Regions from separate parts of the Oryzibacillus soli genome, predicted to be linked through region 1. Evidence: riboswitches for the same ligand, from Rfam matches in the RefSeq annotation. Region 1 holds a riboswitch; each other region holds the start of a gene.
What was found. A riboswitch is a leader RNA that binds a small molecule or an ion and turns the genes downstream of it on or off. The one in region 1 is predicted to bind cobalamin.
Positions count from the first base shown of each region.

Region 2: it holds a riboswitch for cobalamin, as region 1 does, so the genes downstream of both, ACSEXW_RS26565 (cobyrinic acid a,c-diamide synthase CobB) here and ACSEXW_RS12930 (ABC transporter substrate-binding protein) in region 1, are expected to answer to the same signal.
Region 3: it holds a riboswitch for cobalamin, as region 1 does, so the genes downstream of both, nrdI (class Ib ribonucleoside-diphosphate reductase assembly flavoprotein NrdI) here and ACSEXW_RS12930 (ABC transporter substrate-binding protein) in region 1, are expected to answer to the same signal.
Region 4: it holds a riboswitch for cobalamin, as region 1 does, so the genes downstream of both, metE (5-methyltetrahydropteroyltriglutamate--homocysteine S-methyltransferase) here and ACSEXW_RS12930 (ABC transporter substrate-binding protein) in region 1, are expected to answer to the same signal.

Region 1 is NZ_JBPPGJ010000008.1:200,027-207,285, forward strand. Features, by position in the region: gene ACSEXW_RS12915 (Lrp/AsnC family transcriptional regulator) at 80-571, shown strand; gene ACSEXW_RS12920 (aminotransferase class I/II-fold pyridoxal phosphate-dependent enzyme) at 595-1,788, shown strand; gene ACSEXW_RS12925 (aspartyl-phosphate phosphatase Spo0E family protein) at 1,933-2,196, shown strand; cobalamin riboswitch at 2,332-2,527, shown strand; gene ACSEXW_RS12930 (ABC transporter substrate-binding protein) at 2,724-3,740, shown strand; gene ACSEXW_RS12935 (FecCD family ABC transporter permease) at 3,742-4,776, shown strand; gene ACSEXW_RS12940 (ABC transporter ATP-binding protein) at 4,781-5,614, shown strand; gene cobT (nicotinate-nucleotide--dimethylbenzimidazole phosphoribosyltransferase) at 5,611-6,675, shown strand; gene ACSEXW_RS12950 (bifunctional adenosylcobinamide kinase/adenosylcobinamide-phosphate guanylyltransferase) at 6,760-7,259, shown strand, end outside.
Region 2 is NZ_JBPPGJ010000029.1:43,657-50,915, reverse strand. Features, by position in the region: gene ACSEXW_RS26590 (multicopper oxidase family protein) at 1-67, opposite strand, end outside; gene ACSEXW_RS26585 (response regulator transcription factor) at 217-924, shown strand; gene ACSEXW_RS26580 (sensor histidine kinase) at 921-2,303, shown strand; gene ACSEXW_RS26575 (hypothetical protein) at 2,472-2,948, shown strand; gene ACSEXW_RS26570 (4Fe-4S binding protein) at 2,945-4,324, shown strand; cobalamin riboswitch at 4,472-4,669, shown strand; gene ACSEXW_RS26565 (cobyrinic acid a,c-diamide synthase CobB) at 4,781-6,232, shown strand; gene ACSEXW_RS26560 (cob(I)yrinic acid a,c-diamide adenosyltransferase) at 6,225-6,797, shown strand; gene ACSEXW_RS26555 (nitroreductase family protein) at 6,949-7,259, shown strand, end outside.
Region 3 is NZ_JBPPGJ010000006.1:153,644-160,902, forward strand. Features, by position in the region: gene ACSEXW_RS10095 (HPr family phosphocarrier protein) at 47-289, shown strand; gene ACSEXW_RS10100 (bifunctional 3-deoxy-7-phosphoheptulonate synthase/chorismate mutase) at 560-1,636, opposite strand; cobalamin riboswitch at 2,141-2,346, shown strand; gene nrdI (class Ib ribonucleoside-diphosphate reductase assembly flavoprotein NrdI) at 2,513-2,872, shown strand; gene nrdE (class 1b ribonucleoside-diphosphate reductase subunit alpha) at 2,859-4,943, shown strand; gene nrdF (class 1b ribonucleoside-diphosphate reductase subunit beta) at 4,983-5,948, shown strand; gene ACSEXW_RS10120 (winged helix-turn-helix domain-containing protein) at 5,945-6,355, opposite strand; gene ACSEXW_RS10125 (Ig-like domain-containing protein) at 6,471-7,259, opposite strand, start outside.
Region 4 is NZ_JBPPGJ010000037.1:685-7,943, forward strand. Features, by position in the region: gene metE (5-methyltetrahydropteroyltriglutamate--homocysteine S-methyltransferase) at 1-1,786, opposite strand, end outside; cobalamin riboswitch at 1,942-2,140, opposite strand; gene ACSEXW_RS27480 (hypothetical protein) at 2,304-2,468, shown strand; gene ACSEXW_RS27485 (YheC/YheD family protein) at 2,703-3,458, shown strand; gene ACSEXW_RS27490 (bile acid:sodium symporter family protein) at 3,553-4,563, shown strand; gene ACSEXW_RS27495 (LacI family DNA-binding transcriptional regulator) at 4,803-5,834, shown strand; gene ACSEXW_RS27500 (Gfo/Idh/MocA family protein) at 5,903-7,063, shown strand; gene ACSEXW_RS27505 (ThuA domain-containing protein) at 7,080-7,259, shown strand, end outside.

The DNA.
Region 1 (7,259 bases):
TAATTCTTTTCAGCCCCGGTCCGCCCGGGGCGTGGGAATCCGGAAGATTCCGGGATTACTCTTCTAGGAGGACATGATCATGACTGAACTGAAAGCGAAGGTTCTCGATATCCTGAAGGAGGATGCGCGGAGAACGCCCGACTTGATCGCCACCATGCTGGATGCGGCGCGGGAGGAGGTTGAGCGAGCCATCGCGGAGCTGGAAGCGGACAAAGTGATCATTAAATATGCGCCTATCGTCAACTGGAGCAAGGTGGAGGACGACAAGGTCACCGCCCTGATCGAGGTTCAGATTACACCCGAACGAGGCCGCGGCTTCGACGCCATCGCCGAGCGGATCTATCTGTTCCCTGAGGTGAAGTCCGTATATCTGATGTCCGGCGCTTACGATCTCCTGGTGGAAGTGGAAGGCCGCACCCTGAAAGAGGTGGCCCTGTTCGTCTCGCAGCGCTTGTCTTCCATTGATCGCGTACTCTCGACCAAAACCCATTTTATCTTGAAAAAATATAAGCAGGACGGCGTCGTGTTCGAAGACCATGAGGACGATAACCGGCTCGTCATTGCTCCCTAAACCCAAGCGGAGGATGATCCCGTATGACGACGAAACGCCAATCGATGCAGGACTATTTGACTCCCTTGGTACGGGCTATTCCGCCCTCGGGGATCCGGAAGTTTTTTGACTTGGTCAGCGCAAGCAAGGATTCGAGCATCATCTCCCTGGGGGTGGGCGAACCGGATTTCGTCACGCCTTGGCATGTCCGGGAGGCTTGCGTCTATTCCTTGGAACGCGGCAAGACCCAATATACGTCCAATGCCGGCCTGCTCGAGCTTCGGGAGGCCATTGCCGAATATCTGCATGGCAGCTTCAAGGTCAGCTACGAGCCCTCCAATGAAATGATTGTGACCGTTGGAGGCAGCGAAGCCATCGACCTGGCCCTCCGGGCCTTGATCAATCCGGGGGATGAGATTCTGATTCCCGAGCCCTGCTATGTATCCTACAGCCCCATCACCTCCATTGGCGGGGGCATTCCCGTAGGGATCGAGACCTTCGCCAAGGACGGCTTCAAGCTGACCGCGGAGAGCCTGAAGGCCAAGATCACGCCTCGCTCCAAGGTTCTGATCCTCTGCTATCCGAGCAACCCGACCGGCGGGGTTATGACCTACGAAGACATGCTGCCGATCGCCCGTCTGGTCGAGGAGCATGATCTCCTCGTCATCTCCGACGAGATCTATGCCGAGCTATCTTACGGGATCAAGCATACCAGCTTCGCCAGCCTGCCCGGGATGAAGGACCGCACGCTGCTAGTCAGCGGCTTCTCCAAGGCCTTCGCCATGACCGGCTGGAGGATGGGTTATATCTGCGGACACCGGGAGCTGATCGCCGCCATGCTGAAGATCCATCAGTATACGGTCATGTGTGCTCCCATCATGAGCCAGGTGGCTGCCTTGGAGGCGCTTCGGAACGGGATGGAGGAGAAGGACCGGATGGTGGACTCCTACAACCAGAGGCGCAGGCTGGTGGTCAAGGGCTTCCGCGACATGGGACTGGAGTGCCATGAACCCCAGGGAGCGTTCTACGCCTTTCCGAGCATAGCCGGAACCGGGCTCACGTCCGAGGAATTCGCCCAGCGGCTGCTGCTTGAGGCGAAGGTGGCTGCCGTTCCGGGGCACGTATTCGGTTTGGGCGGGGAGGGCTTCCTGCGATGCACCTATGCCAATTCGATCGCCCAGCTGATCGAAGCGCTGGATCGGATCGATAAGTTCCTGAGGCGGCTGGAGCGGGGCTGAAGGAGCAGGTCCATTGTCCTGCGCAAGACCCCCAAATTCTTGAAATCTAGTAAAATCCGCTTTCTTTTTCAAATAAAAACTGGTATCCTTATGTTAGGGGATTGTAAACATTCTAACCAGGGAATTCTTAAAGGAGGGATATAAATGGCGTTTGCTGAATACGTATGCCGGTCTTATCGTGGTAGCATGTTGGTTCGCGATCCTAACCATAGCACCAAATGGGCTTACCGACTATCTAGTAAACCTTCGCCATCCGCCTCCCTGGAAGAAGAAATTTACAGCCTTCGCAAGAAGATGGAGCAATTGGCTTTGAAGGAGCAGTGCTTGACCGCGCCCAAGGTAGTGGAAATCAGCACGATTCTCGATAAGAAGCTGAACGAATATATGGGAATTTTTCAGAGAGCCTGACCCCGCACGGGGAAGGCTCTTTTCATGTTCTTCCTCCCACCGTATGACGAACGTTATCTAAAATAGTTCTTGTAATTCCCATCGGATATGCCTATAATGTGCTCTTAGAGATTCGCGCTTGAATGAGAACCGAATAGCAGATTCCCGCCGATGGGTCCTTCGCGCTTCACGCGCAAGGTTAAAAGGGAAGCCGGTGTGAAACCGGCACGGTCCCGCCACTGTGAATCGGGGACGACCTCGTAAGGCCACTGTTCCGCATGCAGCCGGAATGGGAAGGCGAGGCACGTCTGAACCCGTAAGTCAGGAGACCTGCCCATCCGAGTGTAGCTGACGAAATCCTTCGAGGAAAAGGATCAGGCTGATCACGGAGTCCGACCGGACGTGAGACGAACGTCGAACGCCGGAACGCACCCCTTTCTGATTTGCTGTGCCCTCCCGCCTCGCAAGAGGCCGGAGGGTTCTTTCGTTTGGGTCTTGTTCGAGGCATTCAGGCTCATCTCATACATACGTACGAGGGAGAGATTCGGATGAGCAACAACATGTGGCGGAAAAAGGCGGCTGTCACGGCAGCGGCAGCACTAACCCTGTCCCTGGCCCTGGCGGGCTGCGGCGGCAAGGACACCAATTCGGCATCTCCTTCGGCAGCGGCAACCGCAACGGTTCAGCCCGCGGCCACGGCGGCTGTCCAGGCAACGCCCCCCGCGGCGACCCAGGCGGCTTCGAAGACGGTGTATCCGCTGAAGCTGAAGGATGCGACCGGCGTGGAGATCACCTTCGACAAAGCGCCTGAGAAGATCGTCACCCTGGCCCCGAGCGAGACGGAGTCCGTATACGCGGCGGGAGCGGGAGCCAAGATCGTGGCCGTGGACAAGTGGAGCGACTATCCGGCGGAAGCCAAGAGCAAGGCGCAGATCGGCGATCTGAATTCCAACATGGAAGCGGTGGTGGCGGCAGGGTCCGATGTGGTCTTCGCCAGCGCCGGTGTGAATAAGAAGGCGGTGGAGGCGCTTCGGGCCTTGAACGTCAAGGTGTTCGCAAGCGATCCGAAGACGCTCCAGCAGGCGATCGACCGGGTGGAGCTGTTCGGCCAGATCCTGAACACCCAAGCGGAAGCCAAGAAAGCCGCTGACGAGATGCGCGCGGATCTGAAGAAAGTGACCGATGCCGTGAAGAACGCACCGAAGAAACGGGTGTACATCGAATTCAGCCCGGGCTGGACCGTAGGCTCCGGCGAGTTCATGGACGAGATCGTCACCCTGGCGGGAGGCATCAACATCGGCGCAGACAAGAAGGGCTGGTACAAGATCGATCCGGAGGCCATCATCAAGGCCAATCCGGAGGTCATCGTCTATGCCAAGGGTGAAGCGGGCATGGGTTCCATCCTGGAGGAGATCAACAAGCGTCCGGGCTGGGATGCCATCGATGCCATGAAGAACAAGAAGCAGTATGCGGTGGATTCCAATCTGGTCAGCCGGGTCGGTCCGCGTGTCACCAAGGGACTGATCGAGGTGGCGAAGGCGATCCACCCGGATGAAGTGAAATAAGATGAACAGGCGACTGATCATATGGGGAGGAGGAGCGGCGGCGCTCCTTCTTTTCTCCATTATTGCGAGTTTGTCGTTGGGTTCGGCTAGACTGCCGCTCCTGGAGGTGTGGCGGATTCTCCTGCATAAGCTCCCCCTGCTGGGGAGTGTCGTCCATCCGGATTGGCCGCAGGCCAGCGAGAACATTATTATGAAGGTTCGCTTCTCCCGGGTGGTTCTGGCCGTCTTGGTCGGCGCTTCGCTGGGAGTGGCCGGTTCGGGCTTCCAGGGGGTGCTCCGGAACCCGCTGGCCGACCCTTACACGCTGGGCGTAGCCTCAGGCGCGTCCGTCGGGGCCGCCTTCATCATCCTGTTCGAGCTGCAGCATGCCGTGGGGCAGTTTACCGTGCCGCTGGTAGCTTTTGCAACGGGGACCTTGACGCTTGTGGCGGTCTTCCGGCTGTCCTCCCATGGCGGGAAGTCCAAGGTGGAAACGCTGATTCTGGCGGGGGTGGTCGTCAGCGCCTTCCTGGGCGCCGTCGTCTCATTTATGGTCAGTCTCTCCAACAAGGTAGTCAACGAGATCCTCTACTGGCTCATGGGAAGCCTGTCCATGCGGAACTGGGACTATTCGCTGGTGCTCCTGCCGTATTTTGTGTTCGGACTCTTGGTCATCTGGTGGCATGTGAGGGCCTTGAACCTCCTGACGCTGGGGGAAAAGCAGGCCGCTCATCTCGGCGTCGATCTGGAGCGGACCAAGTGGATCGTGCTGACCGTGTCCACTCTGCTGACTGCAGCGGCGGTGTCCGTATGCGGGGTCATCGGATTCGTCGGATTAGTGGTTCCCCATCTGGTGCGGCTGACGGTCGGACCGGATTACCGGCTTATCGTGCCGCTGTCCGCCCTAACTGGAGGGATCTATGTGCTGTGGTCCGATACGCTGGCCCGGCTCGTCCTGTCTCCGAAGGAGATCCCGCTCGGTGTGGTAACAGCACTCCTGGGCGCGCCATTCTTCGCTTATCTGCTGCGCAAGCGCAAATACCGGCAAGGGGGTTAATGCGATGATCGTCATGGAGAACGTGCAGAAGAGCTATGACGGCGTGCCGGTGCTCAAGCAGGTGAGCTGCTCCGTGCGCAAGGGCGAGATCTACGGGATCATCGGTCCCAATGGGAGCGGCAAATCCACCCTGCTGAAGATGATCTCCGGCACGGAGCGCCCGGATGCGGGGAGCGTGCGGGTGGACGGCAGGGAGGTGTCCGACTATGCCCGGCGGAAGCTGGCCCGCTTCATGGCGGTGCTGGAGCAGGAGGCACTGCCGCCGGTCGGCTTCACCGTGCGGGAGATTCTCGAGATGGGACGGTATCCCCATCAGGATTGGCTCGGGCGGGACCGGAGCGATGCCGAGGGGCTGCTGGCCGGGATCGTGGAGCGGCTGGGGCTGGCGGTGCTGGAGGAGCGGGCGGTGGACCAGTTGAGCGGAGGCGAACGCCAGCGTGCGGCGCTGGGCAAGGCCATGGCGCAGGAGCCGACGGTGCTGCTCCTCGACGAGCCCACGACCTACCTGGATATCGGCTACCAGCTCCAGATGATGGATTACGTGCGCAAGTGGAACCGGGAGTGCGGGCTGACAGTGGTGGCTGTGCTGCACGATCTGAACCTGGCCGCCTTGTACTGCGACCGGCTGCTGGTGCTGAAGGATGGGGAAGTCCAGGCCATCGGGATGCCCTGGGAGGTATTGAGCGAGGAGCTGGTGGAGCGGGTGTACGGCACCCGGCCCGTGGTGATGCCGCATCCGGCTGTCGGAGCGCCACAGCTGCTGCTGACTCCGGAAGAAAGCGAACCGATTCAGACCGGGGATACCCGGCAAGAGGAAAAGGAGACGATAAGACGATGAAGAAGGCAACCTTATCATTGGAACAAATGACGGCCGGCATTCGGCCGCTGGACGAAGAGGCTTGCGCCCGTGCGGCGGCGCATCTGGATCAGCTGACCAAGCCCCCCGGCAGCTTGGGCAAGCTGGAGGCGGTGGCGGTGCAGCTGGCCGGCATGACCGGTGAGCTGGCCCCGGAGCTGGGGCGCAAGGCCGTGGTGGTAATGGCCGGCGACCATGGGGTATGCGAGGAAGGCGTGAGCGCATTTCCGCAGGAGGTGACGCCCCAGATGGTCATGAACTTCCTGGGCGGCGGCGCTGCCGTCAATGTGCTGGCCCGGCATGCGGGAGCGGAGGTGGTCTGCGTCGATATCGGGGTGAACGCAGAGCTGTCCCACGAGAAGCTGATCTCCCGCAAGGTCCGCTGGGGCACCCGGAATCTGGCCCGGGAAGCGGCCATGACCCGGGAGGAGGCGCTGGCCGCCGTTCAGGTCGGCTACGAGCTGGCTCTGGAGCTGGCGGATCAGGGCGTGGGCCTGTTCGCCACCGGCGAGATGGGCATCGGCAACACCACGCCCAGTGCGGCGATCTTGTCGGCGTTCACCGGTCTTCCTCCGGAAGCCGTAGTGGGACGGGGCACGGGCATCGGGGACGAGCGGCTCGTGCACAAGCAGAAGGTGCTGGCGCAGGCCTTAGAGGTGAACAAGCCGGACGCCTCCGACCCGCTGGACGTGCTGGCCAAGGTAGGCGGCCTGGAGATCGCCGGCTTGACCGGCTTGATTCTGGGTGCGGCGGAGAAGCGGAAGCCGGTGGTCATCGACGGCTTCATCTCGTCGGCCGCCGCCCTGACGGCCAGCCGTATGGCGCCGCTATCCCAGGCATACATGATCGCCTCCCATCTGTCGGATGAACAGGGCCACCGGTTGATGCTGGATGCCTTGGGCCTTAGGCCCATGGTGACGCTGGACATGCGGTTGGGCGAGGGGACGGGAGCCGTTCTGTGCTTCCACCTGGTGGAGGCGGCGATCCGCGTGATGGCGGAGATGGCGACCTTCGCTTCGGCGGGAGTCAGCAACCAGGAGTAACCGAAGGCCGGGGACCGGCCCGGCGAGCAGGACGTGAAGACGGGAATGGGCTGACAAGGATCGAAGAGAAGGAGCCGGTTCATTATGCTGGTATTGGTCACCGGAGGAGCCCGCAGCGGCAAGAGCGGGTTCGCGGAGCGGTATGCGGCCTGCTTGGGCCGACGGGGAATCTATGTGGCAACCTCCCGGATCTGGGACGGCGAGATGCAGGACCGGGTGGAGCTGCACAGGAGCACACGGGAGGCTGGTGTTTTCCCATGGACGACGGTGGAGGAGCCCCTGAAGCTGGCGGAGCTGCTGGCGGACTTGGGCGTGGAGGCGCAGGCGCAGGCGGAGGCATCTACGGAGGCTTCTGCGTCCGGGACAGAGACTCAGGCCGGACGGGCTCCGGCCTTGGCGGGCCGTGAGGACAAGAAGCCAGCCAGCAATGGCGCGATAGACGGAAAGTGGGCCGGGCCGGTCATCCTGGTGGATTGCCTGACGCTGTGGCTGACGAACCTGCTGCTGGAAGCCGGCGTGGAGGAATGGACCCGGGAGGAGATGGCTCAGGCCGGTGCCCTGGCGGAAGCGGAGGTGGAGCGTCT
Region 2 (7,259 bases), on a different contig from region 1:
AGCAGCCTGCTAGAAGGAACGCGAACAGTCCTGCAGCGGCTGCCGTTCGAATCAAGTGCTTGCGCATCCTATTCCTCCGTCCTTTGATAACAACTTTAACGTTATAATAATTCGCAGTTGTGTAGAAAGTGTGGAGTTGGTAAAGAATGCTGCCTTCATCGTTTCCACATATTTGGGGGATATAATAAGGGAAATCTTGCAGGATCGGGTGGTACCATGAACAGAATTAAAGTGTTGGTTGTCGACGACGAGTGGAATATGCGGAATCTGCTCCGGATCTATCTGACCCGAAAGGGGATGGAGGTTAAGGAAGCCACCAACGGCCAAGAGGCTCTGGAACAGCTGCGGAACGCCGCGTATGATCTTATCTTGTTGGACGTCATGATGCCGGATATGGACGGGTGGGAGGTATGCAGGAAGATCCGGGAGAAGGATATGACCCCCATCCTGATGCTCACGGCCCGGACGGAGGTCAAGGATAAGGTTCAAGGACTCGGCTTGGGGGCCGATGATTATCTGACCAAGCCCTTCGATCCCGACGAGCTGATTGCCAGGGTATACGCCCTGCTCCGGCGGTCGGCCTACCAGCAGCAGCATATGGTCACGGAGGAACGCTTGGAAGCGCCGGGAATGATCATCTATCCGGAGGGCCGCCAGGTTCATGTGGATCAACAGCCGGTGGAGCTGACCCAGAAGGAGTTCGACCTATTCCTGCTGCTCGCCCGCAGTCCGCACCGGGCCTTCTCCCGCGAGATCCTGGTTGAAGCCTTGTGGGGGCATGATTATCTGGGAGATTCCCGGGTCGTCGATACCCATATTAAGAATATCCGCGAAAAAATCCAACGGGCCGGTCTGTCCTACAACCCGATCCAAACGGTGTGGGGGGTCGGCTACAAGTTCCAGTCCCAAGGTGAAGCCACATGAGGATCAACCGGATCGGCTTGAAGCTGGGGGCCGTCATCATTGCCCTATTCATTATCATCTTGACCTTCCTGGGGCTCGTCATCGACCGGGTGTTCTCCTCCTTCTATCATACGAAGATGAAGGAGGATGTTCAGGATCTGGCCACTCACTTCGCCAGCATGGCCAAGTCTCACGACACGAGCTCCGAGGAGATGATGCAGACCTATGCGGACTTCTCGAACGTGAGCATCTATCTGATCCATCTGAACACCGGAGATCCCATCAGCCTGGGCCGGCTTAAGATCCAGGATGCCGAGTTCCTCCAGCCATCCGATCTAGCCGGACTGCGGGCGGGCCATTCGTTATTCCGTGAATTCGCGGCCCAAGACGGAGAGAGCTACTTCGTCTCCGCAAGGCCGGTTCCGGAGGAAGGCATTGCGATCTATGTCCTGTCCTCCATGCAAAGCATGGACGAATCCCTAAGACGGGTCCGCAGCTACTTGCTGCTGTCGGGGGGCGGAGCTTTTGCGCTGGCGCTGGGGTTCACGTATGTCGTGTCCCAAATTCTGTCCCGTCCCATGGTCCAGATGGAGCAGGCGACACGCCGTATCGCCAAGGGAGAGCTGGAAACCCGGGTGGAGGTACGGTCCAGCGACGAGATCGGCAACTTGGGTGCGGCCATCAACGATCTGGCCCGGGATCTGCAGCATTACCGGGATACGCGGCAGGAATTCTTCGCGAATATCTCCCACGAGCTGCGTACGCCCATTACCTACTTGGAGGGCTATGCCAAGGTACTGACGGACGGATTGTACGACTCCGAGGAGGAGAAGGTGCAATACCTGACCATTATCTATCAAGAGTCCTTAAGGCTGAGCCGGCTCATCCATGACCTCTTCGAGCTCTCCAAGATGGAGGAAGGGAAGATTCATCTCCTGATGGAATGGCTCGATCTGTCGGAGCTGGCGGAGAACAGCGTTCAGAAGGTACAGCTGAAGGCAAGGGAAAAAGGCCTGTCCCTTCACTACGAGAAGGCCGATATCCCACTCGTCTATGCGGACGGTCTTCGGATGGAGCAGGTTGTCCTGAACATTCTGGAGAATGCCATCCGGTATACGGAGCAGGGGACGATCCGGGTGCGGTTATCGGCACAACCCGAGTCCGTCCATCTGATCGTGGAGGATACGGGAAGGGGAATACCGCAGGAGGAGCTTCCTTATATCTTCGAGAGGTTCTACCGAGTGGAGAAGTCCAGGTCCCGCGAGCACGGAGGCAGCGGATTAGGCTTGGCCATCGTGAAGAAGCTGATGGAGCTCCAAGGAGGGACGGTTGAGGTGGCCAGCGAACCGGGAGCAGGCACCCGCTTCGTCATCTCTCTGCCTACAAGCGGCCCGGCATAGGAAGGAGGCTGTCCGATGGGACAGTCTCTTTCTATTTGGGGCGTGAAGGTTTTGTGAACAATCGCGGTTTAACGGGATTCCGATCGAGGATGTCCATCGATCCACATCGTTTCTCCATACTTTCTTCCTAGAATAGAGCCAGTAGCATCGAGAAGAAAGGAAGATCGGATGATGAAAAAAATCGCCATCGCCGCGGGATTGGCCGGTGTGGTCCTCTTCGCCGGCACCGCATGGGCAGACGAAGCCAAGAAGGACGAGCATGCCGGTCATGGAACCACACAGGTTCAACCGGCAGCCAAGCAAGAGGCCGTGAAGAGTCCGGTTCCGAGCCCGGCGCCGGCACCCGCTGCCGATGCCCACGCGGCCCACAATATGACAACGGAGGAGCACAGCAAGATGTCTACGCCTGCGGAGCAGCACGCCACATCGTCAACGGATGCGCATGCCTCCCATGGTTCGACCGGCAGCGCCACCTCCAATGGGACGCACGAAAGCTCAAGCACCGGCGGCCACGGGAGCCATGAGAACGTGGTGGAAACCCCGCCCAACCTGCCGGTTCTATATGCCTTCGGCGCAGTTAACGCCGCATTCATCCTGATTGGAATCTGGAACAAGCGGTTCCGGAAGAAGGAGGGGCTAGCATGAGCACACCGGTACGCAGCACTTCGCAATCCCCTGATGTCTCCGCCGCCGGCAAGCGGTACAATCTGTTGGACGTTCCTGCTATCCGGGCCTTCGTGCGCAGCAGATGGTACCCGGGTATTTTCCAGTGGGCGGCTATGGTCGTCTTCTCCGTCATTGTCTACGAACTGGCGGCCGGCACGATGAACCCGAGCCGGAACTTCGGTACCTCCTTAACCTGGGTGCTCTGGTGGCCCGCTATCCCGGTGATCTTCCTGGTGCTGGGCCGATTCTGGTGCGCCGTCTGTCCCTTCGGAAAGATCAGCGACATCGTCCGGAAGCTGGTCGGCTCCGAGAGACCCATGCCAGCCTTCCTGAAGAAATACGGGATCTGGCTGATCGATCTGTTCTTCATTCTGATCACCTGGTCCGACCACATCTGGGGAATCGTCGAGTCCCCTCGCGGTTCCGGATACCTGCTGCTTCTCTTGACCACGATGGTGGTGGGAACGTCGGTATTCTACGAACGGCGGACCTTCTGCAAAACGCTGTGCTTCCTGGGCGGCCTGGCCGGGAATTATTCCCGGTCCGGCATGCTGGAGCTCCGGGGCACTCCGGACATCTGCAAAACGTGCAAGACCCAGTCCTGCTACAAGGGCAACGAGAAGGCGGAAGGATGTCCGATGTTCGAGTTCCCCCGAACCATGGAAAGCAGCGCGGACTGCAATCTGTGCGGCAACTGCGTGAAGACCTGTCCGAACAATTCGATCCGGATCTCCCCCCGCAAGCCGACGGCTGAGCTGTGGGGCATCAAGAAGCCGAAGGCCGAGCATGCGTTTCTGGCTGCGGTCATCATGGGGATCGTCTTCGTACAGAATATCACCATGCTGGAGATCTGGGACCGCATCCTGACCGGCATCAGCAAGGTCACCCAGACCACGAACTACAACGTGAATTTCACCGTGGCTTTCGTTCTCTCCATGATGCTCCCGATCGCCATGCTGTGGGTCACCGCCCGCTTAACGGCCGGCTCGAAGAGCGCGGAGAAGGTCCGGGAGAACTTCGTCCGGTTCGGCTACGCCATTATCCCGCTGGACCTGGCTGGCCATCTGGCGCACAACCTGTTCCATGCCTTCACAGAGGGCAAGGCGATCTGGTTCAATACCGTGAGCCTGTTCGGTTACCAGCTCTCCGGAGACCTGAGTTTGGCATCCGCCGGAACCGTCCAATGGCTTCAATATCTTGTCGTTGTGCTCGGTACCGTGGGCTCGGCTTATACGGTCTATCGGATCGGCCAACGGGCATCGTGGCGGAAGCTGCTTCCGTATTACGTTCTGATGGCGGTCCTGGCCGTGATCAACCTCTATCTGTTCTCGCTGCCGATGATGCATCGGGTATAAGATCAAGCTTCCTGAAAAAATGGAGACTCCGTGATGATTCACGGGGTCTTCGTTTTGGTGATGGAGCGGAAACTATCAGAGGACGAAGCAGCCGGGTTCAATAGACGAATCCATAGACATATGGTATATTGAGAATTATTTTCTATACCGTAAGCTTCGGGAACGGGTGTCGGGTGTTCACAGCCCGACTTAATAGGGAAACCGGTGAAAATCCGGTACGGTCGCGCCACTGTAAGCGGGGAGCCGCTCCAAATTAGCCACTGCTTCATGGAACATGAAGCGGGAAGGCGGGAGATCAGGTGAAGAGCCGCAAGTCAGGAGACCTGCCCGTTCTTCGCTCACCTCATATCCTACGCGTCATAGGGTGGTGTAAGTGGATTCGATACGCGTAGGCATCTCCCGGCGGAGATGCTTATTTGTGCGTGCTGGGGCTTCAGAAGGAGGGATCGGAACGGCATGATATCCGAGATAGGGGGCGGAATCCCCCGCTTGGTGATAGCGGGCACCGGGAGCGGTGCCGGCAAAACGACCGTCACCATCGGTCTGATGGCGGCCTTGAAACGCCGCGGGCTGGCGGTGCAAGGCTTCAAATGCGGCCCGGACTACATCGATCCGAGCTATCACACTGCAGTCACCGGCAGAATCTCCCGGAATCTGGACACCTGGATGACGACTCTGGACGTGATGAGGGAGATCTTCCTGCGAGGATCCAGAGAAGCGGACATTTCCGTGATCGAAGGGGTTATGGGCATGTTCGACGGGAAGGATCCGTTGGCCAATACCGGATCGACGGCGGAGATCGCCGAGCTGTTGGCCGCACCGGTGCTGTTGGTCGTAAACGCCTCCAGCATCGGCCGGACAGCGGCCGCCATGGTGCTGGGCTTCCGCGAGCTGGCGGGTCCGGGCCGGATCGCCGGCGTTATAGCCAACCAATGCGGCAGTGAAGCCCACTTCCGCCTCGTCCAAGCCGCCGTCGAGCAAGTATGCGGCATCCCGGTGGTTGGCTGGCTGGGCAGAGAAGAGGGGCTCCAGGTGCCGGAGCGGCATCTGGGACTGGTACCTGCCATCGAACGGGGAGAGCTGGAGCCGTTCTTCGAGCGGGCGGCGGATGCGGTGGAGCAGGGTGTGGATCTGGACGCGCTGCTGGAGCTGGCCCGCCGGGTCCCGCCCCTGCCTTGGCCGGAGAAGTGGGTGTTCTCCACGCCTGCCGGCGGAACGGATCAAGCGGACGTGAATCCTCAGACGGAGGATTCGCTCACCATCGCCGTAGCCATGGATGCGGCGTTCAACTTTTATTACCCTGAGAATCTGGAGCTGTTGGAAGAGCTGGGAGCCCGTATCCAACCGTTCAGCCCCTTAGCCGGGGAGCCGGTACCGCCGGAAGCGGATGGCGTCTATATCGGAGGCGGCTTCCCCGAGGAATTTGCGGAGCAGCTGGCGCAGGCCGGACATGTGGGCCGGGATCTGAAGGCCCGGGCCGAGGTGGGACTGCCGATATTCGCCGAATGCGGGGGATATATGTATCTGAGCCGCTCCATTACGGACCAGTCCGGCCGGACGTTCCCGATGGCGGGCATCATTCCCGCAGAGGTGCGGATGCAGTCCAAGCTCTCGTCCTTCGGCTATCGGGAGGTAACGGGGCTCCGGGACGGCGTGCTCCTGGCCGAGGGGGATACGATCCGGGGACACGAGTATCATTATTCCACCTTGACTCCCGATTCGGAGATCTACCCTCACGCTTACGATACCAAAGGACTGCGCGGAGCCGGCCAAGACGGCTATGCTACCGATACCTTAACGGCGGGATATACCCACGTGCACTTCGCCTCGAATCCGGAAGCCGCCAAGCGGCTGGTTGCGAGATGTGCAGCGTACAGGAGAAGAAGAGGAGGAAGCGGACATGAGTGAGACGGAACAGACGGCACCGGACAAGAGAAGCAAAAGGAAGGGCTATACCCTGGTCTACACAGGGGATGGCAAAGGGAAAACCACCGCAGCCGTCGGGCTGGCCGTTCGTGCGGCGGGCCGGGGCTATAAGGTGCTGATTCTTCAGTATATCAAATCACCGAAGCGCAGCTATGGGGAACAGCTGATCCTGACCCAGATCGGAATTGACGTCCGGCAGCTGGGAGTCGGCTTCACGTGGACTAAGACACCGGAGGAGCACCGCAGCGCGCTTCGGGAGGCTTGGGCGATGACCCGGGAGGAAGTGATGAACGGCGATTGGGATATGGTGATCTTGGATGAGATCCACAATGCGCTGGCAATCGACCGATTCCCGGTTGACGACGTTCTCCCGTTGGAGGGAGTCTTGGAGCTGATCCGCAGCAGGCCTCGGCACCTGCATCTCGTGCTGACCGGTCGGGGCGCCAAGCCGGAGGTGATCGCCGCGGCGGATCTAGTGTCGGAGGTCGTGGCGGTGAAGCATTATTACGAGGAAGGCATAACTGCTATGCCGGGGTTGGAGTTCTGACCGTTTCACCGTTCCGAGTAACCCTGGGATCAGATATTTTTTGGAAAAAATATGGCGTTCCTGTTGACAGACGGAGCGCTTCTTTTTATACTGTAACTATTAAAGAAACAGTAATTAAATCTATAACAGTTGATGAATGGAGGAAACTCATATGACTCAAAAAGTTCAATCGGATTTCTTCACCCTTATTCGGGAGCGCCAATCCATCCGCAGCTATGATCCGTCCGTCCGCATTCCTGCCGAAGAGCTGAAGGAGATGCTGGCCGAAGCAGCCCTGGCACCGTCCTCGTCCAATCTCCAGCCCTGGCGGTTCCTGGTTGTCGATGACCCGGCCGTGAAGGAGAAGCTGCTTCCGATCGCCAATAACCAGAAGCAAGTGGTGGACTCCGCCGCCACCGTCATCCTGCTCGGAGACACAGAGGCCTACAAGCAAGCGGACAAAATCTACGATCTTGCCGTTGA
Region 3 (7,259 bases), on a different contig from region 1:
CGGAAGGAACCATAATCCGAACGGAATGAACCAAGGAGGGGCTTCTATGAGAGGAGTATCCACGAACGCCATTGTCGAAATCAACCAGACCGCCAGCCGTTTCCAATCCAGTGTTGTCATGAGGGTCGGGAACAGGTTTATCGACATGAAAAGTATGCTTGGTCTCAGCATGACTTTGCTTTATGAAGACGCTCACTTTCTGGAGGTGCACGGTCCAGACGAAGCGGATGCCAAGAAGGCGATGACAGAGGTTCTGGCGAAACACGGTGTGAAGGTAGAGATTAAGTAAGATTCCTCCCGACAGGTTGAAACAACACTTTCCTGCGCGGAGCAGCCTCGTCTCGTAAAAAGTAAAACAAAAGATACCTTTCCTCGGTAAAATGGAGGTACCACCCAACCATTTCCAAAGGAGAGGTTTCTTTTGTACATTTCTGAAAGTGGCCAACGGCGGCTCGGATTACACCGGATCCCCTGTACATCGACAACATCGTGTATACGCCGTAAACGATACATGCCCCGTCCCCTTCACCAACAGGGGGCGGGGCATTCACATTCCGCGCTACGCCTTGAACAAGCCGGAGGCCCGCACATCGGCGAAGAACTTCTCGAACTGCGGGATGTCGAGCTGCTGCTCGGCATCGGAGAGGGCCGTCGGCGGGTTCGGGTGCACCTCCACCATGATGCCGTCGGCGCCTGCCGCCAGAGCGGCCTTGGCGCAGGGGACGAGGATGTCCTTGCGCCCGGTGGAATGGCTCACGTCCACCAGGACCGGCAGGTGGCTCTCCTGCTTCAGGATCGGCACCGCCGAGATGTCCAGCGTGTTGCGAGTCCACTTCTCATAGGTGCGGATGCCCCGCTCGATCAGCATGACCTGCGAATTGCCGCGGGAGACGATGTACTCCGCCGCCAGCAGGAATTCCTCCATGGTGGCGGCCAGGCCCCGCTTCAGCAGCACCGGCGTATCCACTTCGCCCGCGGCCTTCAACAGCTCGAAGTTCTGCATGTTTCTTGCGCCGATCTGGATGATGTCGATATACTCCGTGGCCGGGCCGATATCGGCGGGATTCACGATCTCGCTGATGGTGATGAGCCCGAACTCGTCCGCCACCTCCTTCATCATCTTGAGCCCTTCCATCCCCAGGCCTTGGAAGTCATAAGGGGAGGAGCGGGGCTTGAAGGCGCCTCCCCGCATGACGCGGACGCCGGACCGGACCAGGGCAGCCGCTACGGTCCGCATCTGCTCCCAATTCTCCACCGAGCAGGGGCCGGCCACCAGCATCGACGAGCCTCCGCCGATGACGGCGTCCCGGACGGTGATGACCGTATCCTCGGCCTGCTTCTTCCGGCTGACCAGCAGATCCTTCTTGTGGTTCATCTTCTGCAGGTCCAGCGAAGCCTTGAAGATCTGCTTGAACAGGTGCCGAACCGCCGCATCGTCGAACGGACCCTTGTTCATCGCCACGAGCCGCTCCAGCATGTCATGCTCCCGGACAGGGTCAAACTTCGGAATGCCCTGCTTCTGCTTCAACGCTCCGATTTCTTGGGCCACCTGCCCGCGCTCCGAGATGAGCTCCAGGAGCTGTCCGTTCAGCGCGTCAAGCTTGCCCCGCAATTCCTCCAACTGACGGTTTTCCATCCTCCATCATTCCTCCTTGGTCCTAATCTTCCCAGATACAGCAAAAAAGGCCTCCCATCCCCAAAAGAAGGGACAGGAAGCCGTGGTACCACCCTCGTTCGAAAGGTGCGGCCGGAATTTCCGGATGTCCGCAGCACTTTCCTCGAATCATGATAACGGTATGAAACCGGCAGCCTCTAATGGGAGCATCAGCTCCGTTCAAGGCCCCACTTCGGAGTGAACTTCATCGGTTCGGTCCCTTAGGTCTGCTCTCAGTCTCCGGCAAACCTTCCCTGTCGGTCCCGCAGGTCCGATTACTCTCTCCTGCATGGTGTTTCGCGATATGGTTCCTATTTTTTGCCGATTATACGCTTCCCCTTCCGCAAAAAGCAAGAAGACGCTGGAACGCGTTCTGGCGTCTATGATGTGTCGAAATAAAGCGCTGAAGTCTATGAAATTGTTGAAAAGTTGTCAATTTCGCATTGACAGTTGCTAGATATCGTTGTAGTATTCAATGGTACCTACTACATATTGATTGGAACAGGTGCCTACCCCGGTATTGGACACAACCAGCCGGCGCAGGCTTAATAGGGAAGCCGGTGCAAAGCCGGTGCGGTCCCGCCACTGTAATGGAAGAATCCGCCACACGTATCCACTGGTCGTTCCGGCCGGGAAGGAGCGGCGGGTGATGACGCCAGAGCCAGGAGACCTGCCTGTTTCCATGGATGACACCTTCCCTACGGGAGATAGGGGCGTGTTCGATAGCGGCTTACCCGTTCCGGCCTGTATGGGCTGGGAATGGACGGACCCTGCTCTTCGTGCGTCTCTAGGACTCCCCATGGGAGCCGGGAGGCGCTTTTTTGGCCCCCAATGACCTGTTGAAAGGATTGAAGAGCCTTGCTCATCGCCTATGATTCCCGAACCGGCCATGTCGGTAAATTCGTAAAGAAGCTGAATCTGCCTGCCGTCCGCATCGATGAAGCCCTGGAGGTCGACGCCCCGTTCGTGCTGGTGACCTATACGACGGGGATGGGACAGGCTCCAGGGAAGGTGCTCCACTTCCTGCAGAAGAACCGGAACTACCTCCGGGGTGTGGCGGCCAGCGGCAACCGTAACTGGGGCGAGCACTTTGCCGGCAGTGCGGACCGGGTGTCCGAGCTCTTCGGCGTACCGGTGCTGTGCAAGTTCGAGCTGTCGGGTACGGAGCGGGATGTGGAGAGATTTCTGACGGAGGTGCGTGCGGTTGCGTCATATTGAACTGAACAACATGCTGATGATGAAGGATGCCGATGGCTTCTTCCGTTTGGATAAGGACCTAGAGGCGGTCGACGCCTTCATGGAGGAGACGGCGGGCCGGACGATGTCCTTCCCCGATACGGATGCGAAGGTCCGGTATATGATCGATCATCACTACTATGAGGACGTGTACGCCCTGTACAGTGCCGAGGAGGTAGCCAGCGTCTATGACCTTGCCCATGGCTACGGCTTCCGGTTCGCCTCCTATATGGCGGCGTCCAAGTTCTATACGGATTACGCCATGAAGAGCGACGACGGGAAGCTCTATCTGGAGCATTACCCTGACCGCGCCGCCATTACCGCCCTCTATCTGGGCCGTGGAGATGCGCAGCTGGCGCGGACCCTGGCTGCCTCCATCATGGAGCAGCGGCTGCAGCCGGCCACGCCCACCTTCCTGAATGCGGGGAAGAAGCGCCGGGGCGAGATGGTATCATGCTTCCTGCTCGAGATGGACGATTCCTTGAATTCCATCAATTACGTGCTGTCCACCTGCATGCAGCTGTCCAAGATCGGCGGCGGCGTGGCCGTCAACCTGTCCAAGCTACGCGGCAGGGGCGAGCCCATCAAGGGCGTCGAGGGGGCGGCCAAGGGCATCATGCCCGTGCTGAAGCTGATGGAGGATGCCTTCTCCTACGCGGACCAGATGGGACAGCGCAAGGGCTCCGGAGCGGCCTATTACAACATCTTCGGCTGGGATGTGCTGGAGTTCCTGGACAGCAAGAAGATCAACGCGGACGAGAAGTCGCGGTTGAAGACTCTGTCCATCGGCCTGATCGTGCCGGAGCAGTTCTACAAGCTGGCGGAGAAGAACGAGCCGCTGCATGTTTTTGCCCCGTACAGTGTGTGGAAGGCCTATGGCCAGCATCTGGACGACATGGATATCGACGAGATGTACGAGACCCTCTTGGCGGATCCCCGCGTCCGCAAGAAGGCGGTGATGGGCGCCCGGGAGATGCTGGTGAAGATCGCCGCCATTCAGCTGGAATCCGGCTATCCGTACATGATGAACCGGACCAATGCCAACCGGGGCCACGCCCTGAAGCGGCTGGGCAGCGTGAAGATGTCGAACCTGTGCACGGAGATCTTCCAGCTGCAGGAGACGTCGGAGATCGGCAACTACGGCGAGCCCGACCATATCCGGCGGGACATCAGCTGCAATCTGGCATCGCTGAACATCGTCCACGTCATGGAGAGCGGCAAGGTGCGGGAGTCCGTGCATGAAGGCATGCTGGCGCTGACGGCGGTCAGCGATATGACCCGGGTTCAGAATGCGCCGGGCGTGGTGAAGGCCAACCGGGAGCTGCACTCCGTCGGCCTGGGAGCCATGAACCTCCACGGCTACCTGACCAAGAACAAGATCGCGTATGAGAGCGAAGAGGCGAAGGATTTTGCCAAGACGTTCTTCATGATGATGAATTACTACTCGCTGGAGAAAAGTATGGAGATCGCCCGGGACCGGGGCGTCGTATTCGAGGGCTTCGAACGGTCCGACTATGCGAACGGCACCTACTTCGACCGGTATCTGGCCACGGATTACCGGCCGGCCTCGGCCAAGGTGCAGGAGCTGTTCCAAGGCATCCAGGTGCCGTCTCCGGAAGACTGGGCCCGTCTCAAGGAGCAGGTGGTCCGCCACGGGTTGTACCATGCGTACCGCCTGGCCATCGCGCCGACGCAGAGCATCTCGTACATCCAGAACTCCACCTCCAGCGTCATGCCCATCGTATCGCCCATCGAGACCCGGACTTACGCCAACTCGACGACCTATTATCCGATGCCGTATCTCAGCCGGGACAACTATTTCTATTACAAGTCGGCCTACCAGATGGATCAGTTCAAGGTGCTGGATCTGATCGCCGCCATCCAGGAGCATATCGACCAGGGCGTGTCCACGGTGCTTCATGTCAACAGCGACGTGACCACCCGGCAGCTGGCCCGATATTATATCTACGCCGCACGCATGGGGCTGAAGTCCCTCTACTATACCAGGACCAACCTGTTGACCTTGGAGGAATGCATCAGCTGCTCGGTGTAATGTAGGCCGAAGCAAGAGCGATTGGAGGAGAAGATCCGCATGGAAGCCATCAAAGCGGTAAATTGGAACCGGCCGGATGACGATTTCACCATCGAATTCTGGCATCAGAATATCATGCAGTTCTGGACGGATGACGAGATTCCCCTGTCCGACGACAAGATGTCGTGGCTGGCTCTGTCCGATGCGGAGCGGGAGCTCTACATGAAGGTGCTGGGCGGATTGACGCTGCTTGACACCGTGCAGGGCGGAGCCGGCATGCCGAAGATTCTGGAGTATACGGAGGGGCTTCAGCGCAAGGCCGTGCTGGGCTTCATGGGGATGATGGAGCAGATTCACGCCAAGTCCTACAGCAGCATCTTCACGACGCTGGCGACGAAGGAAGAGATCGACAAGGTGTTCGCTTGGGTGGAGGGACAGGAGAACCTGCAGTACAAGGCGGAGACCATCTCCCGGTATTACTACGGCATCAAGACCCGCAAGGATCTGTACCTGGCCATGGGAGCGTCGGTGCTTCTGGAGAGCTATCTGTTCTACAGCGGCTTCTTCTATCCGCTCTATCTGGCGGGGCAGGGGAAGATGACGAGCAGCGGGGAGATCATCGACCTGATTCTGCGGGATGAGAGCATCCATGGGCTCTACGTGGGAACGCTGGCCCAGGAGCTCTTCTCGCAGCTGACGGAGGCGGAGCAGACGGAGGCGCAGGAGGAGCTGCACAGCCTGTTCGCCCGGCTCCATGCCAACGAGGAGGCCTATACGGAGCTGCTCTACGCGGGCGTGGGCCTGGCGGACGAGGTGAAGGCCTTCCTCCGCTACAATGCGAACAAGGCCTGGATGAACTTGGGGCTGGACCCCCTGTTCCCGGACGAAGAGATCCACCCCGTAGTGCAGAATGGCCTTCGGACGGACACCAAGCAGCACGACTTCTTCTCCAAAAAAGGCAATGGCTACGTGCGTGCCATCCATGTGGAGCAGCTGACCGACGAGGATTTTGTGTTCGGGGACTAACGGTGAGCGAGCGAAGGCTCGGAGGCGGGGGCGGATACGGACTCCTGGGAGGAGCCGGAGGCGTGTTCGGAGGGAAAGCCGACGAATTCGTAGCCGACGCCCCACACGGTCTTGATGCAGGTCTTCAGGCTGCCCAGCTTGCTGCGGATGTTCTTGATATGGATGGTCAGCGACCCGGGGTCGAACAGCTGCCCGTCCTTCGCCAACAGACCGGCGAAGCGGGAGCGCTCCAGAACCTGGTTCTGATGCTCGGCAAGCTTCATGAAGATGCAGAATTCCTTCACGGTGAGCAGGAGGTCCCGGTCATCTGAGAACACCTGGAAGGACTGCCGGTTGAAGCGTAGCGGTCCAACCGCAAGCACATGGGATTGCTCGGCCGGATTCCATTCCATAGGGTTTGTTTCCATTTCGTTCCATTCCTTTCGTGAGAAAAGGGTCCTGCCGGGTTTGAACCGGCGGGACCTTTTTTTGAGTTCATTTTAGGCCGTTCGGACTGAAGCGGCCAGCGCGTCTTCAGGCACCCTACTGGACGATGACGGTGATGCTGACGGTTTTGCCCGCATACTTGGCCCGTATGGTTGCGGTGCCCTTGTATTCGGCGGTAATGAGGCCGTCCTTGACATCCGCCACGCTGACCTTCGAGCTGGACCATTCGGCGGGGACGTTCACGATCGCCTCCGAGCCGTCCGCATAGGTGGCGGTCAGGGTAACGTTCTTGCTTTCACCGGCCTTCATGACGATCCGGTGGGTGTTCGTTTGCAGATATTTCAGCTTGTTCACCTCTACGGGAAGCGAGGCCGATTTGCCGCCGAATTTGGCGGTGATCGTCGACTTGCCGGTGTCTGCGCCGGTGATGGTGCCCCCGATTACATCGGCGGCCTTCACGCTGGAGGAGCTCCATTCCGCGTCGTCCGTCACGTCGCGGGAGGTTCCATCGGAAAAGTAAGCCGTGACGGTGATCGAAGCGGATTGTCCGGTCTTCAGCAGTACGCTCTTCTGGCTAAGGACAAGCTTCGAGGGACTGTCCGATTCGACGGCGACGGTGACGGTTTTGCCCCCATACTTGGCCGTGATGGTGGCCTTGCCTTGCGCGTAGGTTGTCACCAGGCCGGAGGCCACATCGGCAACGGCCGGCGCAGAGCTGGTCCAGACGGCCTTGGCCGTTACGTCCTGCGTGTTCCCGGCTTGATCCACCATGGTCAAGACAAGCTGGCTGGAGTCATCCTTCTTCAGCACCAGCTTCCGCTTGTCCACCGTCAGCGTCTTGGCCAGCTCCACCTCAACGGAGAGGGTGGCTGTGTAATCGCCGTA
Region 4 (7,259 bases), on a different contig from region 1:
CCGCTTGTTCCAATGCCAGAACCTCCTGACGGAGTGCGTAGGCCAATTGGTAGGCGACCTGCTCTCGTGGGATATCCTCGCGGACGAACGACCAATTCAGAATCGTGATCGGGCCTGTCAGCATTCCTTTGACCGGACGATCGGTCTGCGACTGGGCATAGACGGTCTCCGAAACCGTCATATCGCCTCTAGAAGCAACGTCGCCGTATATGATCGGCGGTTTTACGCAGCGGGAGCCATAGGATTGCACCCATCCGTTTTGAGTGAACACGAAGCCATCCAGCTTCTCCCCGAAAAATTCGACCATGTCGGTCCGTTCGAATTCGCCGTGTACGAGAACATCCAGACCAAGCTCTTCCTGAAGCTTCATCCAAGTATCGATCTGTTCGTGAATGAATGCCGTATATTGGTCCTTCGTCCATTCGCCCTTACGCCATAACTGGCGCGCCTTGCGGACATCAGAGGTTTGGGGGAAGCTTCCGATGGTCGTTGTAGGGAACAAGGGCAGCTTCCATTTTGCCTGCTGTGCAATACGGCGCACCTCGAACGGCTTGCTTCGCTTAGGATCCTGTGCCGTCATCAAGGCTACCGCTTCCTGGACATCGATGCGATTGCGGGAAGGGGACTGCTTCAATCGGTCAAGCGCCTCGGCCGCTGTCATCAATTCCTCGGCAACCGCTGGTTTGCCTTCTGTAACCGCCCTTCTCAGAAGGACCAGTTCGTCAAGCTTTTCATCTGCGAAGGCAAGGGCCCCCTTGATCTCGTAGGGTATCTTCGTCTCACGCTCGGTGGATACCGGCACATGAAGGAAGCTGCAGGAGGATTGCAGGATCAAGCGCTCTGCCGGAACCGCTTGCTGCAATTCATCGAGCAGGGCCAGCTTATCATCAAGATTAGCACGCCAGATCCCCCTTCCGTTGATCACGCCTGCGCCAAGAATTTTGTCGCTAGGAAATCCATGCTCCCTAAGGGAAGAGAGGTTCCCGTCGAGACCGTGTACGAAATCGAGCCCGATGCCTTTTACGGGAAGAGTAATGAGATCCCTGTAGTTCTCAACCGATTCAAAATATGTCTGCAGCATGATGTTAAGGGACGGGACGGCTTCAGCCAGGTTCGCATAGATTCGTTTCAGCCGCTGTATATCCTCAGCTGTCAACCTGACAACGGCAATCGGTTCGTCCATTTGTACCCACTGAACGCCTTCAGCGGCAAGCTCCTGCAGCATTTGGACGTAGAGCGGAATCAGACGATCCAGCCACAAGTCCGTCTCATGGGCCGTATAACCTTTGGCGAGCTTCAGGAAGGTAAGAGGGCCTAGAACGACAGGCTTGCCTTCAAGGCCTAGCTTCGTCTTCGCTTCACGGTAGGCTTGCAGGGGGCGGTTCTCTGTCAGTACCGGATTGGCATCGTGCAGCTCCGGAACAATGTAATGGTAGTTGGTATTGAACCACTTGGTCATTTCGCTGGCCGTGGCATCCTTCGTGCCGCGCGCCATTCCGTAATAGACGGATAGCGGGACGGGACCGTCCTTATGCCGGAACCGGTCAGGTATAAGGCCGAACATGACGGCCGTATCCAGTACATGATCGTAGTAGCTGAAATCGTTAACCGGGATCAGGTCGATTCCTTTGTCCTGCAGTTTACGCAAATGACCGAGACGGATGTCCTGGAGCTTGAGATGCAGCTCCGTCTCCTCGATTTTCCCGGACCAGAATGCTTCCAGCGCTTTTTTCCACTCCCGGTCGAAACCAATTCTTGGGTAACCTAGAATACTGCATAGGGCCATAGTATGATTCTCCTCGTATCGTTCATAATCGTAACCAACCGCTTACTTCCGAAAATCAAAAAGGCGTCTCTCCCCTAAAAAGCATAGGGAAAGACGCCCTCATAATCGCGCATTATGACGGTCCATCTAACACCTCCCTATCTCCCGTAGGTACGGCAGTGCTGTCAGAATAGGCAGGTCTCCTGGCTCCAGAATCATCATCAAGCGTAGCCTTCCCAATCCGAAGATCAGTGGCGTCATTCACGCTGACTCCTCTGTTACAGTGGCGGGACCGCGTCGGTTTTTCACCGAACTTCCCTTTTAAGCTCTGATCCGGTTCTAATTGGACAGAGCACCTAATCCCAATATGGAATAATTCCAATATGGATAATCATACATTCAAACGTAAAAATATGCAATACTTCCAAAGTGCCGAAGCGGAACAACGGATCTTTTTGTCCAAGAAATGTTCACTTCCGTTAGGTCGGAGCGCGTGGGTGCGTTACATATATTGATGGGGAAAGGACGGAGAACCGACATGTCAAAAGGCAAGCTGATTCTATTCTGCGCCGCAGGCCTGATCCTAACGTGGATGGCCGGATGCGCCGGCCGCAACTCCGGCAGGGAGACCCGGCTGCCTCCGGCACCGGCGGAGACCGTGGCCCCAACCCTACAAGAGCGGACCGCCCCGATGGCGGCCTAAACGGTCCATCCGGCGTCATCAGCACGTGATTCCCACATATGCATTCCTTGAGTGCCCCTTGGCAGTATGCCAGGGGGCTTATTGCCGATTGCCTGTTCGCCCTCGCCAATCCGGTACGGCCGGCATAGGATAAGATGTCTCGCAGGATTGCCAAGGGAGAAGGCCTCCGCGGCGGTGCACGCTCCTGGCGGCGGATTCCTGCCCATCAAGCCGGAACAAGAAAGGGAGAGGTACATGCAGCGGTTTGTCCACAGCAAGTGGAAGAAAACGCAGACCCTCGGTGCGGACTCGAAAATCAAAGGTCATATTCCTCACACGGAGAGATTGACCCAAGATACGCTGGGAGCCATGCTGTCCCATTATGGAATGGTGTACGTCAAGCCGGACCGGGGAACGTTCGGCAATGGGGTCATGCGGGTGGAGTTGACGGAGGGGATCTACAAATATCAATCCGGCACCGTAATCCGGACCTTCTCGGACCTGAACGGGCTGTATCAGGATCTGGTGAAGGCGACCAAGGGACGAACCTACCTCGTCCAGAAGGGCATCCATCTTCTGAAGCATGGCGGCCGCCGGTTCGACATCCGGGTCATGGTTCAGAAAACGCCGAACGGCTCATGGGAAGCGACGGGGATGATCGGCCGGGTGGCCCATCCGCGCAAGATCGTCACCAACTTCCATAACGGAGGGACGCTGAAGCCCGTTTCCGTGCTGATGGGGTCTTATCTCGATCGCGCCAGACGGGACCGGTTCCGCGGCGGGCTGAAGCAGCTGGGAGTCCGGGTCGCCCGGAAGCTGGAGGCCCGTTATCCCGGAATCAAGGAGATCGGCCTGGACATTGCCGTTGACCATTCGTTCAAGCCTTGGATTCTGGAGGTCAACACCTGCCCGGACCCGTATATTTTCAAAGCGCTGAAGGATAAAAGCGTCTTCCGGAAAGTCATCCGTTACGCCCGGGCCTACGGCCGGATTCAAATGTCCAAAAAATAATCACGCTTCTCGAGCCCGCCTTGAGGTATAGTAGTCCTATACGAACTAGACCCGAAACGATACGCTGTTGGGTGGAATCGAGGGATAACAAAAGATGAAAGCTGCTTATGCCTTTAACCGCTTTATTGAGAAGTGGATGCCGTTCGTCACGCCATGCAGCCTGCTGCTTGGCGTCTTCCTTTCCGTATGGCTGAAGCCGGCGGCCTTCCTGGTTCCGTGGATCTTCGCCTTCATGACCTTCTCGGGGAGCCTCGGCTCCGGCTTCAAGGATCTGAAGAAAGTGCTGCTGCACCCGGCGCCGCTGTTGGTGTGTCTCTTCATTCTGCACGTGTGGATGCCTCTATTGTCCTTCGGTGCAGGCTCGCTGTTCTTCCACGGGGACGCCTATACGATTACCGGCCTGGCGCTGGCGTTCATCATCCCCACCGGGATCGTCAGCTTCATGTGGGTCTCCTTATATCAAGGCAACATCGCGCTGACCCTGTCGATCATCCTGCTGGATACGTTCCTCTCCCCCTTCGTAGTCCCGTATACGCTGCATTTGCTGGTGGGTGCAAACGTGAACATCGATACTTGGGGCATGATGAAGGGGCTTCTGTGGATGGTAGTGCTGCCTTCGCTGGCCGGTATGGCGCTGAACCATTGGACCCGCGGACAGGTCAAAAGCACCTGGGGCCCCAAGCTGGCCCCCTTCAGCAAGCTGGGGCTCATCTCCGTCGTCTCCATCAATGCATCTGTGGTGGCGCCGTACTTCACCACCTTCTCCTGGAAGTCCGTCGGGATCGCCCTGACGGTGCTGGGGGTGGCGGCTACCGGTTACTTCTGGGGCTGGCTGGCCTCCCGGAGGATGAAGGCGGAGCTCGGCGTCACCGTGGCCATGACATTCAACAGCGGCATGCGCAACATCAGCGCGGGCACGGTGCTGGCCGCGACCTATTTTGCCCCGGCGGTGGTGTTCCCCGTCATGGTCGGCACCTTGTTCCAGCAGATTCTGGCCTCCACCTATGCCTATATGCTGAACCGGAAGTACGGTCTCGGACCGGGGGCGGAGAAGAAGGAAGCCCCAGGTGTTCCGCTTTCGGAGGGGCGTCGGGCGGCGGGTTAAGCCGCTGGCTGACCCCGCTCAGCCGGATAGGACCGGAACGGATTGGACCGAACAGAGCACATAGCACGAGCAAGAAAGCCGGAATTCCGATGTAAGCGTCGGAAACCGGCTTTTTTGGCTTGAGAGGGCGGCCAGGAGGGAGAAATCCCGGTTGACAGCAGATGGAATAAATCGGATAATGTACGCGTGTACATTCATCAAAATGATCAGGCATCAAGGTGCAGGGAAGGAGGGCGCGAATGGTTTCCCGCAGAGAAGTAGCGGAGCGGGCCGGCGTGTCGGAGGCGACGGTGTCCCGTGTGTTGAACGGGGTGGGACCCATGAAGGAGGAGACCCGGAGGAAGGTGCTGGAGGCTGCGGCGGAGCTGGGCTACCAGCCGAGTGCGATAGCCCGGAGCTTCGCCCGGGGCAAGAGCGGCAACCTGGGGGTAGTGCTGCCCTCGGTGCCGAAGGTGCATCTGTTCTCCACCTATTATTTCTCCGAAATTCTGAGCGGCATTGGGGAAGCGGTGCAGCGGATGGGCTACGGCCTGCTGCTTCTCTTCCGTTCCCCCGAGGAGGAGATGGATTACATCTCCCATTACCGGACCCAGAAGGTGGACGCCCTCGTCATCCTAGGCGCCAGCGACCTGCCGCACGAGCGGGAGGCGCTTCGCAAGCTGGACCGGGAAGGGCTGCCCTTCTGCATCGTGAACCAGCACTACCCGGAGGAGCGGTTCTACGAGGTGGACGCGGATCACGAGGAAGGCAGCTACCAGGCGGTCCGGCATCTGCTCTCGCTGGGCGCGGAGCGGATCGGGTTCATCAACGGCGGCGCCCACTATTCCAACAGCCGGGACCGGCTGGAGGGATACCGGCGGGCGCTCCGGGAGGCGGGGCGAACCCCAGATCCGGCGCTTATGGCCGAGGGCAATTACAGCCGGCGCAGCGGCCTGTCCGCAGCGGAGCGGCTGCGGGACCGGCTCGGGCAGCTGGACGCCGTCTTCGCCGCCAATGACCGGATGGCCATCGGCTTCATGCAGGGTATCCGCAGCTTCGGCGTGGTGCCCGGCCGGGATATCCGGGTGGCCGGGTATGACGATTCGGATGGCGCCAGCCTGACGGATCCGCCTCTGACCACTGTTCATGTCCCCTTCTATGAGATGGGGAGACGGGCGGCCGAACGAGTGCTGGAGCTGGCGGAGAAGGGACCGCCGAACGATGAGGCGGGAGGGCATGAGCGCGAGGTTCTGGCGACCCGGTTGGTGGTTCGCCAGTCCAGCGGGACGTAAGGAAGCGGGATCGGGCCGCTTCGGCGGTTCCGGCCGGCAAGGAACGATATCGAGAAGGAAGGTGCCGAATGAAGAGCGTGAACGTAGGAATGATCGGATATAAGTTCATGGGAAAAGCGCACAGCCACGCTTATAAGGATCTGCCGATGTTCTTCCCGGCGGCGCCCAGGCCGGTCATGAAGGCCTTATGCGGCCGGGATGAAGCGGGGGTGTCCAAGGCGGCCGTCCAGTTCGGCTGGGAGAGCTATGAGACCGACTACCGGAAGCTGCTGGAGCGTGATGATATCGATCTGGTCGATATCAACGCCCCGAGCAACGCCCACAAGGACATTGTCCTTGCGGCCGCGAAGGCCGGCAAGCATATTTTCTGCGAGAAGCCGTTGGCGCTGACGCTGGCCGATTCCCGCGAGATGCTGGAGGCGGTGGAGCAGGCCGGAGTCACCCATATGGTGGGCTTCAATTACCGGTTCGCACCGGCTGTCCGGCTGGCAAAGAAGCTGGTGGAGGAAGGCCGGCTGGGCAGGATCCATCATTTCCGGGCCTGGTTCCTGCAGGACTGGATCGTGGATCCGGACTTCCCCTTGGTCTGGCGGCTGCAGAAGGAGATTGCCGGCTCCGGCTCCCACGGGGATCTAGGCGCCCATCTCATCGACTTGGCTCACTACCTTGTCGGCGATATGGAAGAGGTCATCGGCATGAGCGAGACCTTCGTACGGGAACGCCCCGCGGCCGATTCCATGACCGGCTTGAGCGCCAAGGGCAGCAAGGATGCGCCGAAGGCTCCCGTGACGGTGGATGACGCCACGCTGTTCCTGGCCCGGTTCAAGAACGGAGCACTGGGCAGCTTCGAGGCCACCCGGTTCGCCCCTGGGCACCGGTGTACCAATTCCTTCGAGATAAACGGAAGCCAGGGCAGCGTAAAGTTTGATTTTGAACGGATGAATGAGCTGATGGTGTACTTCACGGACGATGCGCCCGACGTGCAGGGCTTCCGGAGGGTGCTGGCGACGGACGCGGCCCATGCCTACATGGACGCCTGGTGGCCGGCGGGTCATACCATCGGCTATGAGCATACCTTCATTCACGAGGTGCTGGAGCTGATGACGGCTCTGGGGGAGAAGCGGCAGCCGGTTCCGGATTTCCGGGACGGGGTCAAGTGCCAGCAGGTGCTGGAGGCCGTGGACGTATCGATCGAACAGCGACAATGGATCCGGGTAGAAGACCGGTAGAAGGAGCGTGTGGAAAATGAAACAGGCATTGATCGTACAGGGCGGATGGGACGGCCATCAACCGAAGGAGGTATCGGAGATTCTGGCAGGCCTCCTGCGGGAGGAAGGGTTCGAGGTGGAAATTTCGGACACGCTGGATGCCTTCTTGGACGTCGATAAGCTGAAGGCTCTGGATCTCATCGTGCCGGTCTGGACC